Regions from separate parts of the Pantoea sp. X-Soil-OKNW-713 genome, predicted to be linked through region 2. Evidence: predicted binding sites of a transcription regulator. Region 2 holds the regulator's gene; each other region holds the start of a gene.
The links. The regulator Fur, encoded in region 2, represses iron uptake genes when iron is present. The targets are predictions, from matches to a motif close to ATAATAATGAGAACNACTATCAA.
Positions count from the first base shown of each region.

Region 1 (5,035 bases), on a different replicon from region 2:
CTCGCGCATCAGCGGCGGCTTCTTCCCTGCCAGGCCCATTGCTTCACTGAAAATACGCGGCCCCAGACCGACGGTGACGGTTAACGAGGCGGGCCCCAGATCCATCGCTTCGCCGGTATCGCCCCCCACTCCGCTGTTGCGCGCGGGTTCAATCTGACCAATGGTTTCGCCGCGCATCATCTGCGCGATGGCGGATGACCAGCGCGCCAGCAAAACCTGGAGATCGCGCGGATTCTGCGAGGTCAGGTCAAACGCCATAAACATAATATGGCGCTGCGGGGGTGTTTCGATACCCACCTGTCCACCGGTGCCATAAAAAGCATGTTCGCGCGACAGGTCAACACGATCTTCGGGATTATGCTGCGCTTCAATCTGTCCGTGCGCCGAACTGACAGCCGGAATCGTCAGGGCGCTGGCGACCGCCCCTTTCAATAAATCTCGCCGGGTGAAATTACCGGCCTCCCTGGCCGGTTTGGACTTATCTTTCATCGATTATTTTCCGCTGGTTGCGACTTTTTCAGCGATTTTGGACAACGGTTCCTGCAACGCCTGTACAGCACGGCTCAGTTTTGCACCCTCTGAGGCTTTCAGTTCGGCGGTGTAGTACTTGTAGCCACCCGGAATCGCCGGGTCGCGGTAAGTTTCCAGTAACGCGCGCACTGCCGCGAACTGCTCGGTGACACGCTTGGTCAGATCGGGATCGATTTTTTCCAGACCCGGTTTCAGGAAGGCGAATGCCTGCTCGGCACCTTCGATGTTACCGGCGAAATCGATCAGATCGAGATGGCTGAAGGCTTCTTCTTCGCCACTGATTTTGTTGCTCTGAACTTCTTCCAGCAGATCCGCAGCACCGTTTGCCAGGTCTTCCGGTTTGTAAGTCAGTTGCTTAACCTGCTCATCCAGTTTGTGTACGTTGGTTTGCAGTTCAGCTGCCAGTTGTTTGGTTTCCGGCGTAATCGCTTTTTTGCTGAACAGCTCACGCTCAATGGCGTGGAAACCATGCCAGCCCACTTTCGGGTCGATGTTGGACGCACGCATGTCAACTAAGTAGTCAAGGTTGCCTGCATTATCGGTGGCTTTGAAGCCCGGTAACACGAAGCCGCTGACATCAGATTCGATACGTTCGTAGAACGGACGCGCTTTGGCGTAGTCTGCTTTGGCTTTTTCCAGATCGCCCGCATCAATGTCGGCCTTCAGACGATCGACCGCCACCACCATGGCATCCACTACGCCGTTAACATAGCTGGCGTAGCCTTTGGTGCCCTCTTCCAACAGCGTCGCGACGCTGCCGGTCGGAGCTGCCGCCGCTTTACCGGTGACGGTAAAGTTAGTCAACTCTTGTTTCGCCCCCGGGCAATAAATCTGGTAGGTGCCGCCGTCCAGCGTGACGGTGAATTTCACCGCAGGCAGGCCCGGTGCGAGGTTCTCTTTTTCGCCCAGAATACGGTTGTCGCTTAACAGTTCCAACTCAGTCAGTGAGGTCGCGGTTTTATTGACCACGGTGAAGGTGACCGGACCCGCTTTCGCCGAAGTATGGTCGATATGGCAGGTGCCATCGCCTTCACTGGTCATGGTGATGTTGACCTGTGAAGCGCCGTTTTTCACCGGCGCTGCCGTAGCCGCCTGCGCATCCACGGACAGCATTAAAGCCGCAGAAATCCCTGCTGCAATCAGCGCGTATTTTGTAGAGAACGGTTTTGTCTTCATCGTGCCTTCCTGTTTATTTTTCAGGCAGTTGGTGAGTTGAACTGTCCAGCAGTCCCTGTTTGCTGCGTCCTCGGGCACGAACACCTTTCAGTCGCCGGAACTGGCGACTGGCTGAGAAAAAGCAGGTGAAGGCCAGAATGGCAAAAAGTGAAGGTAAAATAACGGCCCAGAAGTGCCAGATATCATGAGCAACAACCGCATCTCGCAAGCGTTGTTCAATATCCTGTGACCAGGTCGGGCTGATCTGCCAGTCGCACCCGGCTTCTGCGGTGCGCGCCCGCGCGCTGATGGTGCGGGGAGACTGGAGGCCACCGCCCGATAACGTGATAAAGGTGCCGGCCTGAGATTCCGCGCTCACCAACACGCCACGCCTCATGGCGGCATCAACACGGCAATTCACCGTCCATTTGGCGTCATAAGGACCGGGATGTTGTGACGGACTTAAGCCCACCGGGATGCGGTTGCCATAGGCGGCCATGACCTGGTCGAGCGTCAGCGGTGAACTGGCATCGGCGGGTTCATAGCTGAAACTCGCCTGCCACTCCTGACGCCCCGAGGTGCTGACGTTGCTGAGCTGATCGGCAGGCACCACCAGCGTTTCCGCTGCCTGTCCCTCAAGCGTGACGGCAAACTGTTTGCCCGCGCCTGGCTGGCTACTGATATGGCCGACCGGTTGCTGCGAGGTGCGGCTGACCAACGGAATTTGATCGGGAATGTCCACATCCGGTGCCGGATAGCCAAAGAACAGTAACAACGCGGTGATTGTCAGGCCCGCGCCGGTCACAGTGGTGAACTGTGCGGCTCTTTTTGGTGTCGGTCTTAAGTGGGCAGGCCAGTAGATCATCGCCGCGACCACCACGATATAGATAATCCAGCCTGCGAATTCCACCAGCCGCGGATCTGCCGGAATACCCAGCACGCCGGTAATCAACGCCGATTGTACGGTGCCGGGAGTGACCAGCCAGCTCAGGTCAACAATGCGTTGTTGTCCGGTATTTAACCATCCCGCTTCATGCGCGCTGCGTAACGCGGAGATAATCAGACCGGCCGCCACCAGGATCAGGAACAACCCGGTAAGACGGAAGAAACGCGACAGGTTAATACGGATGCCACCGACATAGATGCCCCATCCTACCAGCACGGCGGCCAGTAACCCCAATACGGCACCCACCGCCGCCCAGGCAGCCGACTGTGAAGCGGAAAAAGTCGCCAGCAGAAATACGCTGGTTTCGAAGCCTTCTTTCAGTACCGCGAGAAACGCCATGCTGGTCAACGCCCAGGCGCTGGAATGGCTGATGGCTTCTGCTGCTTCGGTTTCCAACTGACGCTTGAGGTTGTGCGCATGATTGTTCATCCACATCACCATGCCGGTGACAAAAAACACCGCCACCAGGCCGATAATGGACTCCATCATTTCCTGACGCGCCTGCGGTAACGCGTTTTCGGTCAGGTTCAGCACAAAACCCACGCCAAGGGAGAGGATCACCGCACAACCGACACCCAACCACATCGCGGTGAGCGAACGGCCATTTTTGCGTAAGAAAGCGGCGATAATGCCTACGATTAATGCGGCTTCAAGGCCTTCGCGCAATGCGATAATGAACGTGGCCAGCAAGTAGAGTGCTCCCAAAAGTGGCTAAAAGCGAAATGATAATAATTATTAGTATCACTCCCCGTGAGAATAATAAACATTCCCGCTAACCAGCATAGTAAAAAAAGGAAAAACTCTATTTGCTCGTGACATTGCCAGATATTATTTTGCTTCCTGATGTGAGCCACATCTCAACATTAAGTTAACCTTAAGAATTAAGGCGACTCCGTTAAAAGACACAAGGTAGCGGCGCGATTTTAACCCTAAAAAAACAGCGCGATAAATCGCGCTGCTACGCAACCGGGGAGAGATGCCGCCATCCCCGGTGCTTATTTCGTTGATTGTAGAGATATGTAAAGGGAACAGCTTGATATGACTTGTAATTTTATTTAACTGCTGAATTATTGCTCCAACAGGTACGGCTTTCTTTCACGCTTAAAATTGTTGATTCATTTGCTGTAGCATTTTATTCGCTGCGGTTTTAGGTTGCAGGCGGCAGCGCCTGTAAGATGCGTCCGGCCTCAGCGGCGCTCAATGGATACGCATAAAACTGGCGATAAAAATCGCGCGTGGCGTCGACGATATTCAGATCGGGAAACAGCTCAGGATGCAATTTGGCTGCGGCCCATTGAATCTGGAGCGCCACCTCGGTGCCATAGCGATCCCACGGAAACACCCCTGCCGGATTCTGCCACACCCGATGATTTTTCACCGCATTAACGCTGCCAAACAGCGCAGCGTAATCGGAATCCGCCAAGGTTCCCGCACCGGCACCAATAATGATCACATCCGGGTTCCAGCGAATCACCTCCTCTGGGGAGATCGGCTTCATATTGCCTTCAATGCCCGCCGCGACATTGCGCCCGCCCGCCAGCGTGATCCAGCTATCGATCAGGGTAGCGCGGCCATCCACTTTCAACGGATGGAGCGACTGAATATGCAGCACGCGGGGGCGCTGGCTGGCGCTCAGTCCCTGGGTTTTCGCCTGAATGCGGGTAATTTGCTGATCCAGATAGTGGTTATACGCCACCGCGCGTGCCTCGGCCTCAGCCGTACCCACCACCTGCGCGGTGGTGGTGAGGGAGCGGCGCAGCGAGGCAAAGTCATCAAATTGCATCTCCAGCACCGGGATCCCCGCCAGCCGGTAAGACTGGGCATCAGGATCATGGGCCGGAACGAAAATCGCATCGACATGACGCGCCACCAGCGCTTCGCTGGCGAAGGTTTTACCGTGCGCCTGTAACGCCTGAAACAACGTTGGCTGCACCTTAAACATCCAGGGGCGATCGGTCGGATGATTCACCGTCGCCACAATCCGGTCCCCCGCTCCCAGCGTCATCAGCAATGAATGGTGAGCGAACCAGGCATCGGCGATATGCGTCACCGGATGGCTAATTGCCACCTGCTGACCCACATCGTCCGTCACCGTTTGGGCCTGAGCCACGGCGCTGATGACCAGCAGCGCCAGCCCGCAGAAAGGTTTTAACATGGCCTTGCTCCCGATCAGAAATTGAGTTGCATGGAAACCTGAACCATACGCGGTTCGCCCAGTTGCGCGCTGGCATAGCCAGAACCGCTGTAGCCGTTTAGCCCACCCGGCACGATATTGGTCCAGTAGTGGCGATTGGTCAGGTTAGTGACATCAAGGCGGAAGGTGGTGGCGGTGTTGAACAGTTGCGTCTTCCACGCCGCCCCCGCATCCAGCGTGGTGTAACCGCTGACCCAACCTTCGTTCTG
Region 1 is NZ_AP035996.1:346,036-351,070, forward strand. It holds gene efeB (iron uptake transporter deferrochelatase/peroxidase subunit) at 1-489, opposite strand, end outside; gene efeO (iron uptake system protein EfeO) at 493-1,707, opposite strand; gene efeU (iron uptake transporter permease EfeU) at 1,721-3,322, opposite strand; gene AC6I8R_RS22055 (ABC transporter substrate-binding protein) at 3,780-4,787, opposite strand; gene AC6I8R_RS22060 (TonB-dependent receptor) at 4,802-5,035, opposite strand, start outside.
Region 1: the regulator Fur is predicted to act here: its motif matches at 3,355-3,377, upstream of efeU (iron uptake transporter permease EfeU).

Region 2 (5,035 bases):
CCGTTCTTCTTACGGTCTTCCGCGATGGCCTGCGCAATCGCCAGAATATGCATTTCGTTGAAGCTGTGACGACCTGCGCTACCACGGTGACCGGAAGTACCAAATTTCACCGCATGTTCAGGGTTATCCACATCCGGCTTCAGGACGTAGTACTGAGAGGTTAATTGTGCAACGTTAATCAAATCGCTCTGCTGGGCGGGCTGCCCGGCACGGGGGTGATTGGCCATTGGCGCTTCTCCCTGACGCTTCGGTTTAAATGGTGCCGCAAACTTTCTCTGTCAGTTCCTGCGGGAACTGCATGGCTAACATGATGTGTTCCACCATGCTGCATTTGCGACCGGTATTGGTATTGGTGATCACCCAGTACGGTGTGCCGGGCACATGCTTCGGCTTAGTATGGGTGCCATTTTGCAGCAGCGTATGCTCATCACCGGCAAAATAGACGCGGGTGCGTCCTTGCAGTGACGCCGTGGCATCCGCAAAGGCTGCGGGATCAAGACGATAGAGCGTTGACAACACCAGCATAAAGCGATTAACCGCCTTTTTCTGCTCTGCATACTCATCAGAAAGTAACAGTTCACGTACCGCACGAACGCGATCCTGCGGACGGGCTTGCGTTGCGACCGGCTGGGCTTCTTTGGCCGCAACGGCGACAACAGCAGAGGTTGCAGGGGCACTCTGACCGGCAGTGAACTTCAGCATGCGGCGCAAAATTTCGGAGGCGCTTTCACCAATGTGCTGGGTGTGGCTGGCAATATAACGGTAGAGTTCTTCGTCAACTTCAATCGTTTTCATCTTTTTCCGTACGATTCTGGCAAATGACAGAACCACGCATTTCTGCAAAGGCCTTAGCAAAATCCTGCCGTGCAAAATGTGAGCGGGCTCTAACATGAGGATTATAAAGTTAAATCCCAGGCGGCCGATAGCGCTGGCATCGTTTCAGGGCAAAAGTCGGAATATGCCCTAATGCCCACCAGGTTGGCTCCTGAGCAGGTGGATTCATGATAACCTAAGCGAAGCTCACAACCGTAAGAACTTTGCCATGATTTTGAATGCCCGTCTGGAAACTGAACAATCTGCCCCTGATGCTCCTCCGATTCTGTTAATTCATGGCCTGTTTGGCAGCCTGGATAACCTTGGCGTGCTGGCACGAGGCCTGCGCGATGCCCGTCCCACCTTGCAGGTGGATGTACGCAATCACGGTCTGTCCCCGCGTAGCGACGAGATGAACTATGCGGCGATGGCGCAAGATATCGTTGACACTCTTGACGCCCACGGCCTCGATCGTGTTGGCGTAATCGGCCATTCGATGGGTGGCAAAATTGCCATGACGTTAAGTGCCATTGCGCCGGAACGCATTGAAAAGTTGGTGATGATTGATATCGCGCCGGTGGATTATCAGACACGCCGCCATGATGAGATTTTTGCTGCTATCCGTGCCGTGAGCGCCGCGGGTGTGACGCGTCGCGGTGAAGCCGCCGAGGTGATGCGCACCCTGTTGACTGAAGAAGGGGTCATTCAGTTCATTCTGAAATCGTTCCAGGATGGCGAATGGCGCTTCAATGTGCCGGTGCTGTGGGATAATTACGCCACCATTTCCGGCTGGAATGAGGTTCCTGCATGGCCACATCCGGCGCTGTTTATTCGCGGGAGCGAATCGCCTTATCTGGACAATCAGCATCGTGATGCGTTGCTGCACCAGTTTCCACAGGCGCATGCGCATGTCATCAGTGGTGCCGGTCACTGGGTCCATGCTGAAAAACCTGAGGCGGTTTTGCGCGCAGTTCGCCGCTTTTTTGTACTGTAAAAGCAAAAGCTTGCCGCAAAACGTTTAAGGTTGGCGTCGCAAGGAGTGCTGGAGTATGATGTCGCGCTAAAAATTTGCCGCGGATGATTTTTTCACCGTGGCTGGGCCGATAATGTATAAATTGCGCAGCGCCTTTCCGCCGTTCGCGCCCACTCAGTTTTACAAAAAATGGCAAAAGAACAAACTGACCGCACCACGCTCGATCTCTTCGCTGATGAGCGACGTCCCGGTCGCCCCAAAACCAGTCCGCTAACGCGTGACGAACAGTTGCGCATTAACAAGCGCAACCAGCTAAAACGCGACAAAGTGCGTGGTTTACGTCGCGTGGAGCTAAAAATGAGCAGTGAAGCGGTTGACGCGCTTAATACTCTGGCAGAGCAGCAGAACATCAGCCGTAGCGAATTGATTGAACAAATGCTGCTGGCGCAACTCAAACTGTCGTAACACACGCAGACCGCACGCAGGAACACAAAGTCTCGGCTTTACAAGTTCCGCCACTTTGCCCGGTCTGCTATCATTCGCTTAACTGTGCATTCAACCCATATATCAGGATTTAAGAGGTTACTTAACTCATGGCAATCGTAGGCATTTTCTTCGGCAGCGATACCGGCAATACTGAAAACATTGCAAAAATGATCCAGAAACAACTGGGTAAAGATGTGGCCGAAGTGCATGACATTGCCAAGAGCACCAAAGAAGATCTCGAAGCATTCGATATCCTGCTGCTGGGCATTCCGACCTGGTACTACGGCGAAGCGCAATGTGACTGGGATGATTTTTTCCCGACTCTGGAAGAAATTGATTTCAATGGCAAATTAGTCGCGCTGTTTGGCTGCGGTGACCAGGAAGATTACGCTGAATACTTCTGTGATGCGATGGGCACCATCCGCGATATCATCGAGCCAAACGGCGCGGTGATTGTGGGACACTGGCCGACCGAAGGCTACCATTTCGAAGCCTCGAAAGGTCTGGCAGATGACAAACACTTCCTCGGTCTGGCGATCGATGAAGATCGTCAGCCTGAACTGACCAACGAACGTGTTGATAAATGGGTGAAACAGATTTTCGATGAGCTGCAACTGAAAGAGATCATTGAAGCCTGATCCCCTGCCCTCCTCAATGTGGGCGCTGGCTCACATTGAGTTAAAGGAATTTCCTATAAAAATAATAGCTACTGTTTTTTAACTTTTTCCCGCAAATCTGTAGAATACCCGTAACGGTCATCCGCTTATTCCTCTGGCATCAGAATGAGGCTGAGTGAAATGGAAACAAAGACCTGCACGATCCCCGCCGGCGTTAGTGACATTTCTCCTTACAGCCACTGGTGATTTTCAGGACATTGCCTTGGTTTTCATTTCACTGCTTGAGTTCTATAATGAGACGCAAATGAGAATGCGCGTGATCGACATTCAAGGCCCTGCGCCGCAAGTGACTAGCTAAGTAACAGGACAATATCCGCATGACTGACAACAACTCCGCATTGAAGAAGGCTGGCCTGAAAGTCACGCTCCCCAGACTGAAAATTCTGGAAGTGCTTCAGGAACCCGAATGCCATCACGTCAGCGCGGAAGATTTGTACAAACGCCTGATCGACATGGGCGAAGAGATTGGTCTGGCAACGGTTTATCGCGTTCTTAACCAGTTTGATGACGCGGGAATCGTGACCCGCCATAACTTCGAGGGTGGTAAATCCGTCTTTGAACTGACGCAACAGCATCACCATGACCACCTGATCTGCCTGGATTGTGGCAAAGTGATCGAATTCAGCGATGAATCCATTGAAACGCGTCAGCGCGAAATCGCCACACGTCACGGTATTAAGCTGACTAACCACAGTCTGTACTTGTACGGCCACTGTGCGTTGGGAGACTGCCGCGAAGACGATACGCTCCACGACAAGCAATAAAATGTGCTATGCAGTATAAAAAAACCGGTGCCTGGCACCGGTTTTTTTATGGCTGCATCACTGCACCAGCGTTTCCTGTAAATAACGCCAGCGCGGAATTGAAGTACTGCAATCCAGTACCGCCAGTGAGATGCGGCTCTGGTTGGTGCCGTTCATCATTTGCAATTCACGATACTGAATCGTCACTTCCTTGCTTTGTTGCGAAATGATGGCATGTTCGCTGGTGGCGATACGCATCCCTTCACGCTGACCACGCAGCTGACGGAACAGCACTTCCGTCGCATTGAAATCCAGTTGCTTGCCCTGCGGGGTCACCATTTTGAAATCCGGGTGAAAGTGCGCAAGGAACAATTCAATGCTGTCGTCGGTGCTATCCGACTGATTAAAAATACGTTCGATAAGTTGATGTAATACCACTACGCTGTGTTTGGCTTCCTGAGCGAGACTTGTCATTTTTTTTCCTTTATAACCCGCGGAGCAACGTCTGAGAGCGGATAGCCTACCTGAAAAAAAGTTTTTAACACTCGTAAATTGATTAATTATGTTAAAGTCAGATTAGTTGCAAATCCCGGTAACAAGCACGTTTCGCAAGCCACAGAATAAAAGATGGCTAAACTCAAATTACAGCCAATAAAAAAGGGCGATTTCTCGCCCTTTTATCAGGATATGGGGAAAACGACAAAAAGGATTAATCGCCGATTTTCGCCCAGGTATCACGCAAACCGACAGTACGGTTGAATACCAGCTTAGAAGGCTGTGAATAAACGCTATCCGCGCAAAAATAACCTTCACGTTCAAACTGATACGGAGCAAGCGCTACTGCATCACGCAGACCCGGCTCAACAAAACCTTGTTTGATTTCCAGCGAGTTCGGGTTGATGGTGGTGAGGAAATCCTCTGCCGCACCTGGGTTCGGTACACTGAACAGACGGTCATACAGACGGAATTCCGCAGGCAGCGCATGGATCGCCGAAACCCAGTGGATCACGCCTTTCACTTTACGGCCATCAGCCGGATCTTTGCTCAGGGTATCGACGTCACAGGTACAATAGATGCAGGTGATATTGCCTTCATCATCTTTCGCTACGCGCTCGGCACGGATCACATAAGCATTACGCAGACGGACCTCTTTACCCAGCACCAGACGTTTGTACTGCTTGTTGGCTTCCTCACGGAAATCAGCGCGATCGATCCACACCTCACGGCTGAACGGAACCTCACGCGTGCCCATTTCCGGCTTGTTCGGATGGTTCGGCATGGTGATGATCTCTTCATGACCCGCAGGCAGGTTCTCAATCACCACTTTCAGCGGATCCAGCACC
Region 2 is NZ_AP035995.1:1,245,465-1,250,499, reverse strand. It holds gene pgm (phosphoglucomutase (alpha-D-glucose-1,6-bisphosphate-dependent)) at 1-227, opposite strand, end outside; gene seqA (replication initiation negative regulator SeqA) at 253-795, opposite strand; gene ybfF (esterase) at 1,043-1,807, shown strand; gene ybfE (LexA regulated protein) at 1,976-2,251, shown strand; gene fldA (flavodoxin FldA) at 2,380-2,910, shown strand; gene fur (ferric iron uptake transcriptional regulator) at 3,267-3,713, shown strand; gene AC6I8R_RS05705 (hypothetical protein) at 3,771-4,166, opposite strand; gene glnS (glutamine--tRNA ligase) at 4,402-5,035, opposite strand, start outside.

Region 3 (5,035 bases), on a different replicon from region 2:
CCAGAGGTTTCGTTTTTATTGTCGATAATGTAAGTGAAGTTATTGTTCATCGTCAGACTTTCACTGATCGGGAAATTCAGCGTGCCTTCCAGCCCCTGAACGACAGATTTTGGTACGTTCTGCCATTTATAGATGTTTGATGTACCGTTGCTGTATGCCGGGGAATAGCCTGCCTCAATTTTGTTGTGATAGTCGTTACGATACCAGGTCAAACCGGCCTGTACCCCTTCATGATGGTACTCGATACCGATCTCTTTATTGACGCTGGTTTCGGCTTTGAGATCCTTATTACCCTGTAAATAACAGCTGGTGGAACTGGCGTAGCATCCGTTGCCGCTGCTGTAGAGCAGATAATTGGGGTTGGTCTGGTACAGGTTAGGTGCCTTCCAGGCACGGGCAATGCCCAATTTCAGGGTAAAATCTTCTCCCAAATCCTGCGACAGGTTCAGCGAGGGGCTGATATTGCTGCCGGTGTAGGTTTGATGATTGAAACGTAATCCCGGAGTCAGACGGGTGGAGTCGGTCAGGTCGATATTATCTTCAGTGTAGACGCCATAGATATTGGCTGAGCTATAGATGCTCCGCCCGGAACTGGAGACGCCGTCAACCTCCGAAGTATTGGTCAGAGTATTGGAGGTGGGATCTTTCATCGTTTGATGATTCATCTCCGCACCAAAGGTCATTGTCTGGCTAACCCATCCGTCAAAGGGAATGTTTACCTCGGAATGCAGGTTGGTATCATTCAGATCAATGGTAGAAAAACCTTCATCGGTCGTGCTGAATAATCCCTCCAGTCCACCGGACAGACCTTCGTTTAGTCTTTTATTGCGTGTTTTTTCGAACTGAATGTAATTATTGGTGGTCACACCGTTATCCCAGGCACCGGTATATTTCAGTGAGAGTGTTTGCCGGTAAATCACGTTGGTTTCTTTACCGTAATTTTCCTTAACCAGGGTGCTGCTGTTGGTGTTCTGCGTGTCACCGGCGTAAAGGTTGCCCTGGCGGCTATAACCCGCATTCAATTCCAGCGCCTGCATGGGCATAAACTCCCAGCGCAATACGCTATTAATGTTTTTATTGATCACCCCTTCACGGCCTGCCGGCACCATACCTGCGTATTTACCGCTACGCTCTGCTTCATGCCCGCTGTTAATATTCTGCGCGTCTGCCTGTGTTTTACTCCAGTTGCCATACAGGCGCAGGGTCAGATTATCCGTTAAAGCGCCGCTCAGGCTGGCGTTATAACGTTTGGTGGCCCCTTCAGATTTGTGTTCTGGCACGTTGTAATAAGTGTTGAAATTGCCATGCCACTCTTTTTCTGCCGGTTTGGTGATGATGTTGACCACGCCTCCCATCGCGCCATTGCCATACAGCGCGGCCGCCGGGCCGCGAATAACCTCAATACGATCGATCATTTCGGGCGGCACCCAGTTGCTGTCGCCACGGGTATCACGCTCACCACGCCAGCCATAGCGCACCGAGTTGCGGCTGCTGACCGGCATCCTGTCAACCAGAATCAGGGTGTTTTCGGGGCCCATACCGCGAATATCAATCTGGCGGTTATTACCACGCTGGCCGCTATTGGAATTACCGGTGAGATTCACGCCGGGCATAGTGCGGATCAGTTCAGAAACATCACGCTGGATAGGGTGTTTTTTGATGGCTTCACTGTCGATGATGGAGACGCCAGGCGCTTGCAGGGTTTGCTCGCGGGCGGTGACGACCAGAGTATTGTCGCTACTGCTTTTCTTATCGCTGATCGCCAGTTGTTGCACTGGCGTTTCACTTATTATTTCGTCTGCAAATGCAGGGGAGTTTCCAAGGCTGTACGCAATAAGACAAGCCAGTAGAGAATAGCGGGATATTGTTTTCATCATGAGATTTGTCATCTGTCCTTTGCTAACAAAAATGAAAACGCGAACTATAATGAGAATTATTATTAATTACAATAATGGTTTTTTATTGATCAATAAATGGCGGGAATAGATGCCGTTTCGTTATTATTTCGTCGATTGACTTTTTGGCAGCGGTGGCAAGAAGGGAATGCGTCGCACCAGGTTGTGTGAAAGACCCATTAACCTTATATATCGACCTGGTATCTATTTTATTTTATCGGCCAGAGATTCAATCAGAGGTCTGATGAAATCAGGTATTCAGAAAGGAATTCGGAAACCTCATTCTGGCAAATCCCCAAAGTGAAGCTGATGCCTGCATGCTGCAATATTTCAATGCCCGCACCCTGATTCTTTGGATGAGGATCGAGTAATGCAATGTAGATATGATTTGGTTTCAGTGAGGCCAGCGTCTTTGCACACGAGGGGGTTCTTCCCTGAAACGAACATGGCTCCAGCGTGACGTAGATATCGCAATCATTCACCGGCATCTCAAGCTTCGACAGGGCAGCAATCTCTGCATGGTGCAAGCCCGGTGATTGGGTAAAACCGGAAGAGACCACCTCGCCATTTCTCACGATCACACAACCCACGGGCGGGTTTGGCCGACAGTCCGGCAGCACATTTCTGGAACACTCCAGTGCTAACAACATATACGTTTCCGGCTTATTCATTTGATCTGCCTCAGTGCCAATCCAGGTAAATAAAGCAACTACCAAATTTAGTAGTGACGATAATCACGGGTAGTTTTACAGTGCATACCGGGCCTCGCGGCCATTTTCTGCTAGTAGTAACGGTTGTCGGACACATAATCCAGTCTTAATTTGCCTTACGTAATATTTACAATTTCTTTTCGATATTCTTATTATGTGTCGTACCCCAGTGATTTCATAAAAAGCGTTGGACCGCAATGGTCCGAAAGCGCGAGGCCGTTCGTTCAGCAGTTATTCATAACTATTGATCTTATCCAGGGGAAGGGAAGGCATGGGAATTTCACAGGCAAAACTGATTACTTTACGTCGTATGCAAAGTGGCACTAAGCACCGGCTACGTGGTGATAAAGCCATAGGGCTGGAAATGAAATGTGATTTTGAAATTGAAATGTGCAAACGAAGGGATATTACCTGCCGAAGTTTGGCGTCATTGATGCGGTCGGGGCTGATTGAATTCATTGCCTCGCCCACGGATATGTCACGCTATTACGAGGTAAGACTAACGGAAGAGGGTGAAAGGGTGGTGAATGACAATCGATGAATTCACCTGACTGACCCCGACCAGCACCCCGAGGTGCTGGTTTCAGCCCGACAGGGCTGATGATAAATCAATCGTTTTATGCAAAAGGAAGCATTTTAATGAATGGAAACCTCCGCATTGTGAGTGTTGTCGCTTTATCTCTCCTGTTACTGAATGGTTGTGCGCAAACGGATACCAGCGCCAAACGGCATGCGACTAAATTCGTCTATAAAGTCGAAGATTCGGATCCCAATTTTGTGATGAACAAGGCTGACTCCATCCGCATGGCGACGCCTTTTTTTGCCCAGTTCTGGCAACTGGGCAAAAAAGATCGTGCACAAGGTGTCTCCAGCGCCGATGCGCAGAAAAGAGTCAGCTATTTCCACAGCGATGAGTTCATAAAATCAATCAGTGGAACCTCGCACTTTGCCGGTAAAGAATATAAAGATGACGCCACGTTATCGCCGCGCTGGCGCAACAACATGTCGGAAGCGATTGCACAAACCTATATGGACGGTTATCTCGGCATAGAATAACTGCCCGTATCTGACGGTGTCCGGTTATGCCGGGCACCTGTCATGCTGCTGAATATCCTCGGTAAATATTAAACATCAAAAAAACATGATTTTTTTCTTATATATTATAGTGTTATCCGTGTCATCTCTCGTCTGTTTATGAGTTTTTCAGGTTGTTTTTGTTTATATATGAAATGTATTTAAATAAGAAATTTATCCTTTTCATAAGGAAATGGAACATATATAGAATTTAGATGGATTACTATTTGATAAAGGGATTTTTATGAATTGTCGTTGGGTTATCGCAGCCGGAGCGGTGGGTATCCATATTTCTTTAGGTTCAGTTTATGCCTGGAGTGTATTTAAAAAGCCTTTTATGGATGCCTTTGGCTGGAATGAGTTTGAAGCAGGGTTGCCATTTGGTCTGGCTATTTTTGTACTGGGGATGTCTGCTGCGGTCATGGGGCATGTTGTTGAGCGACGTGGGCCGCGATTTTCGGGGTTTCTCGCCACGGGTTTATGGGGTGTCGGTCTGATGGGGGCCGGTGTAGCCACCTCTGGCATGATATCGAACGATACGTTGCGCTTAGGTTTGTTACTGTTTTTTTGCCTGGTCGGTGGCTTTGGGCTGGGGACGGGGTATGTCACCCCGGTATCGATGTTGATGAAATGGTTTCCTGACCGGCGCGGTCTGGCAACGGGCCTCGCCATTATGGGCTTCGGCTTTGGGGCTTTTTTAGGCGGGCCGATTCTGAGTTTACTTATTGGCTCGGTAGGTATTGCTCAGACCTTTTTCCTACAGGCAATCAGTTACACGGCAATTATGTTGTTATCATCAGCCTGTCTGAAATTACCGCCACCAGACTGGCAACCCGCGCGGGAAAAGGTGAAGCCCGGCAAAATACCGGCTCAGGGCGTAATGCCAATGACAGCCAATCAAGCGGTCCGTACTCGCTGTTTTTTAGGGTTGTGGCTGATGATGTTTATAAATATCACCTGCGGTATTGCGTTAATTTCCGTCGCTTCTCCACTGGCTCAGGAAGCAACGGGTATATCAGCACTGGCAGCGGGGTCGCTGGTTGGGATGATCGGGTTATTTAATGGGCTGGGGCGAATTGCGTGGGCATCTTTCTCCGATATTATTGGTCGTCCCAATACCTACATTATCTTTTTCGCTCTGCAAATTGTCGCGTTCTGGCTACTGCCCTCATTGCAGCACGTCTTACTGTTTGAAGCGGTTTTGCTGTTAATCATGACTTGCTATGGCGGTGGTTTTTCCACGTTGCCTGCCTATATTGGCGATATTTTTGGCTCCCGCCAGGTCAGTGCTATCCACGGATATGTGCTGACCGCCTGGGCGCTCGCAGGGCTGGTCGGATCGTCCGTATCCTCTCT
Region 3 is NZ_AP035997.1:250,858-255,892, reverse strand. It holds gene AC6I8R_RS24850 (TonB-dependent siderophore receptor) at 1-1,877, opposite strand, end outside; gene AC6I8R_RS24845 (bifunctional diaminohydroxyphosphoribosylaminopyrimidine deaminase/5-amino-6-(5-phosphoribosylamino)uracil reductase RibD) at 2,129-2,566, opposite strand; gene AC6I8R_RS24840 (hypothetical protein) at 2,877-3,146, shown strand; gene AC6I8R_RS24835 (Exc2 family lipoprotein) at 3,245-3,661, shown strand; gene AC6I8R_RS24830 (L-lactate MFS transporter) at 3,924-5,035, shown strand, end outside.
Region 3: the regulator Fur is predicted to act here: its motif matches at 1,921-1,943, upstream of AC6I8R_RS24850 (TonB-dependent siderophore receptor).

Region 4 (5,035 bases), 2.5 Mb from region 2:
GGGCGCTGGCTCTGGTCGCCATTCAGCAGACGTTCCAGGGCAAACAGCAGGGTAAAAATGGTGCCAATCGGGATCGGTAAATACATCTCGCCATAGGTGACATTGGGCAGTGAGGCCAGCGGCTGAATCCACATCGCGGCACACAGGTTGTAGCTGGCGCGGAACAGCACCACACATAAGGCGATTAACAGCAGGTTACACAGCAGCAGCGCCCATTTTTGCCCGCCAGGTGATAAGCGATCGGTCAACATAGAGACACAAATATGGGTGCCAGCTCGCAGGCCGACCGGCGCGCCGATAAAGGTAAAAATGATCATGCAGATAATGGCAACCGGCTCTGGCCATGAGAGCGCGCTGTTCAATACATAGCGCGCAAAGATGCCGACGGGAATGACCGCTACCATGATCATCAACGCTGCCGCCGCCACCCACATGCACAGCAGGTACAACCGATCCATCCACCGGGAATATGCGTTCATAATTGGATCCTGAGTGAAACGCCACGCCTGCGCGCGGCGTGGGGGGTTATTTCACCTCGGCGATCTGTGTCATCAGATCCTGATACTTGCCGCCAAACTGATCGCGTACCGGTTGGGTAGCTTTGACAAAGTAGTCGCGATCGATCTGTTGGAAGGTGACGCCTCCGGCCTTCATTTTCTCAATCGATTGCTGGGTGTAGCTGGCCCACAACTGACGTTCCTCATCCTGAGCTTCTTTGCCCAGCTTCTTCAGTAACGCCTGATCGTCAGCAGAAAGGCGGTCCCACGCCGGTTTGGAGAACAGGATCATCTCTGGCTGAATAAAGTGGCCGGTGAGGGTGTAGTACTTCGCTACGGGCAGGTAGTTATGGGCGACAAAGGTCGGTGGGTTATTCTCGGTGCCATCCACCACGCCGGTTTGCATGGCGCTGAACACTTCACTGACGCCCATCGCTACCGGGTTAGCGCCCATTGCTTTTAGCGTGGCGAGCGAGATGGCGCTGTTCTGCACGCGGATCTTCATGCCTTGCAGATCTTCCGGTTTGCTCAGTGGTTTCTTGGTGATCATGTTGCGCGTCCCGGCATCGGTCCAGCCGAGAAACACCATGCGGGTGTTGGGATCTTTATTGAATTTATCGACGATCTGCTCACCTACGCTGCCATCCAGCACTTTGTGCATATGATCTTCATCGCGGAAGATAAAGGGCAGGGTAAGCACGCTGGTTTCCGGCGCGATGGTGGTCACCGGGGCCAACGAAACGCGGATCATATCAATCGCGCCCAGTTGAACCTGTTGTAAGGTTTGATCTTCATCGCCGAGCACACCACCGGCATACACCTTCATTTCCAGACGACCCTCGGTGGCCTGTTTCAGTTTCTCCCCCATGTGCTCCAGCGCGACCACGGTGGGATAACCGGCGGGTTGTACTTCCGCCACCTTAAGGACTTTGGCCTGCGCATTACAGGCCAGCAGGGCGATCATGGAGGACAACGAAACTGCGAGTAGTCTTTTTTTCAGCGTCATTTTTTGCTCCAGCAACAGGTAGCGAAATCGGACAGTGCAACGGCACCGTTAAAAGGCAGGGCTGGCTCAGAATAATGAAAATCGCGTGGTGAAAAAGTGGGCAGATGTTGATTGAATGAAATGCATCACATTTTGAAACGATGTTTTAATAATTTTATACAGTACGTCACATTTATAAAACCTGCTCACAATCGAAAGAAACTGTGGTGGAAAAACGCACTTTTCGTTTGTAAATAGTAATGAGAACTACTATCAATTCGGCCCGCTAATTTGTTATGATCCGGCGCTCGATCGTGAACTATGCAATTGAAGTTGGAGATGCAGCGTGGTAGCCAGTGATTTGATGCAGACGGATCTCTCCGTTTGGGGCATGTATCATCATGCCGATATCGTGGTAAAGGTGGTCATGATTGGCCTGTTGATGGCCTCTGTGGTCACCTGGGCAATCTTCTTTGGTAAGTTTGCTGAGTTGAGTTCAGCCAAGCGCCGACTGAAACGCGAACATCTCGCCCTGAGTGATGCGCGTTCGTTAGATGACGCCTCCAGCACTGCCGCCAGCTTCAAGGGTAACAGCCACAGCGCCGTGTTACTTAACGATGCACAGAACGAGCTGGAACTTTCAGCCGGTGTCGAAGACACCGATGGTATTAAAGAGCGTACCAGCTTCCGTCTGGAACGCCGCGTTGCCGCTTTCAGCCGTCATGCTGGCCGCGGTAACGGTTTCCTCGCCACCATTGGTTCGGTTGCTCCGTTTATCGGCCTGTTCGGTACGGTATGGGGCATCATGAACAGCTTTATCGGCATCGCACAGACGCAAACCACCAACCTCGCGGTGGTCGCTCCTGGGATTGCGGAAGCGCTGCTGGCGACCGCGATTGGTCTGGTCGCTGCTATCCCTGCCGTGGTCATCTACAACGTATTTGCCCGTATGATTGCCAGCTACAAAGCGTCGCTCGGTGATGTGGCGGCGCAGGTGCTGCTGCTGCAAAGCCGTGACCTCGACCTGGGAAACGTGACTAACGAAGTGGCTCGTCCGGCTGCCGCACAGAAACTGCGCGTAGGGTAATTGCGATGGCGATGCGTTTAAACGACGACCTGGAAAGCGATGGCGAAATGCATGAAATCAACGTGACGCCGTTTATCGACGTGATGTTGGTTCTGCTGATCATCTTTATGGTGGCCGCGCCGCTGGCAACCGTGGATGTTCGCGTCAATCTGCCTGCTTCCACCAGTGCGCCGCAGCCGCGTCCGGAAAAACCGGTTTATTTGTCGATTAAAGAAGATAACCAGGTTTATATCGGCAACGATCAGGTCACCAAAGAGACGCTGGTCAATGCGCTGACGGCGCAGACGGAAGGCAATAAAGAAACCACTATCTTCTTCCAGGCTGACAAATCAGTAAGTTATGAAACCCTGATGTCGGTGATGGACCAACTTCGTGAAGCCGGATATCTGAAGATTGGCTTGATGGGTATGGAAACGGTGAAGAAGTAGTTTCACTGAAAGTTATGAGGGCGCCCTAATGGGCGCCCTTTTTGTTATGGGCGTAATCGACGACCAAAAAGGAAAACCACGAATCAGGCGGATTAACGGGCAATTATCCTGCGGATCAACTTTGTTAATGTTTGGTTACGTATAACCCTGCTTTTGTAAAGTGCAATGGTGAATTGGATCACATTCATCAGGGGGACGTCACGATAAAAGGGACATCCCCGCATGGAAGACACTGGAAAATCCTATGAGCTCACCTTCTTCTTTACAAAAGTCATCGCAGAGCGGTGCCAAAACTATCTTTAGCGTAACCAGCGGCAACTTCCTTGAAATGTACGATTTCATGGTGTTTGGTTATTACGCGACCGCGATTGCAAAAACCTTTTTCCCCGGTGATAACCCGTTTGCGTCATTAATGCTGACGCTGATGACCTTTGGCGCAGGCTTCCTGATGCGTCCGTTAGGGGCGATTGTGCTCGGTGCCTACATTGACCATCATGGCCGCCGCAAAGGCTTGCTGGTCACCCTCGGTATTATGGCGCTGGGTACGCTGACGATTGCCGTGGTGCCAGGCTATGCCACCCTCGGGGCGGCGGCACCGGTGTTGATTCTTATTGGTCGTTTGTTGCAGGGCTTTTCCGCCGGTGTTGAATTGGGCGGCGTGTCTGTGTATCTGGCTGAGGTGGCCCCGAAAGGGCGTAAAGGCTTCTACGTTAGCTGGCAATCTGGCAGCCAGCAGGTGGCGGTTATCTTCGCGGCGCTGCTGGGACTGGGCCTGAACCACCTGTTGGAAAAAGAGGCGGTGACTGACTGGGGCTGGCGTATTCCGTTCGTCATTGGCTGTCTGATCGTACCGTTTCTGTTCTGGATTCGCCGTATGCTGGAGGAGACTGAAGCCTTCAGTCAGCGTAAACATCATCCGACCATGCGTCAGATTATGCGCTCGGTGGGACAGAACTGGGCGCTGGTGTTAGCCGGTATGCTGATGGTGGTCACCACCACGGTGATGTTCTATATGATCACCGCATTTACCCCCACATTCGGCAAAACCGTGCTGATGATGAGCGATAAAGATAGCTTTCTGGTAACGCTGTTTGTCGGTCTTTCCAACCTGTTCTGGTTGCCGGTGATGGGCTCGTTGTCCGACCGGATTGGTCGCCGTCCGTTGCTGATAACCTTTACCATCCTGATGATCCTCACGGCCTGGCCGGTGCTGCACTGGCTGGTCGGATCGCCGACCTTCGCCCATCTGGTGGTGGCTGAACTCTGGTTATCCTTCCTCTACGCCAGCTACAACGGGGCGATGGTGGTGTATCTGGCGGAAATCATGCCAGCCGAGGTACGCGCATCCGGTTTCTCGCTGGCTTATAGCCTGGCAACCGCGCTGTTTGGCGGCTTTACCCCGGCTGTCTCCAGCTATTTGATTCACGCCACGGGTGACAAAGCGATGCCAGGCGTATGGCTGTCGTTCGCGGCGGTGTGCGGTTTGATCGGCACATTGCTGATAGGCCGGATGGTGAAGCAGTATCGCACGCGCCACAGCGCGACGGCGGTGAATGCCTGATTATTCGAGTCGTAGCGGCGCGATTTATCGCGCGTCTTTTTGCCAGAGGTTGCTTTTGCTAAAAAACAGCGCAATAAATTGCGCCGCTACGGAAAATCTAAAACGACAAATCCACCACCACATTATCCGTGTAATTACCCGCAGCCGGGGTATTTTGCGTGGTCAGAATCTGCGCGGTATAGGTATAGCCGCGTGTCAGGCCATCGGCGCTGACGGTCGTTGAGGTACTGCTGCTCCAGCGGTCCGTACCGGTGGGTCCCCAGCGTGTGGTGGTGGTGGTTCCCTGGTAGATGTCATAGCTTAACCGGTTGGTGCCACTCGCCATATTCCGCACGCCATTCGCCGCATAGCTGCCATTACTCAGGCCCACGGTATAGGTGCTGCCTTTGCTGCATACCACGCTAATGGTCTGCTGCACGGTGGAAAAGCTGCTGACCAGTGGCGCGCTGCCAAAGCTGACGTTAGGGGCAGTGATGG
Region 4 is NZ_AP035995.1:3,753,565-3,758,599, reverse strand. It holds gene AC6I8R_RS17490 (TRAP transporter small permease) at 1-479, opposite strand, end outside; gene AC6I8R_RS17485 (TRAP transporter substrate-binding protein) at 526-1,503, opposite strand; gene exbB (tol-pal system-associated acyl-CoA thioesterase) at 1,847-2,569, shown strand; gene exbD (TonB system transport protein ExbD) at 2,575-2,997, shown strand; gene AC6I8R_RS17470 (MFS transporter) at 3,242-4,558, shown strand; gene AC6I8R_RS17465 (Csu type fimbrial protein) at 4,656-5,035, opposite strand, start outside.
Region 4: the regulator Fur is predicted to act here: its motif matches at 1,737-1,759, upstream of exbB (tol-pal system-associated acyl-CoA thioesterase).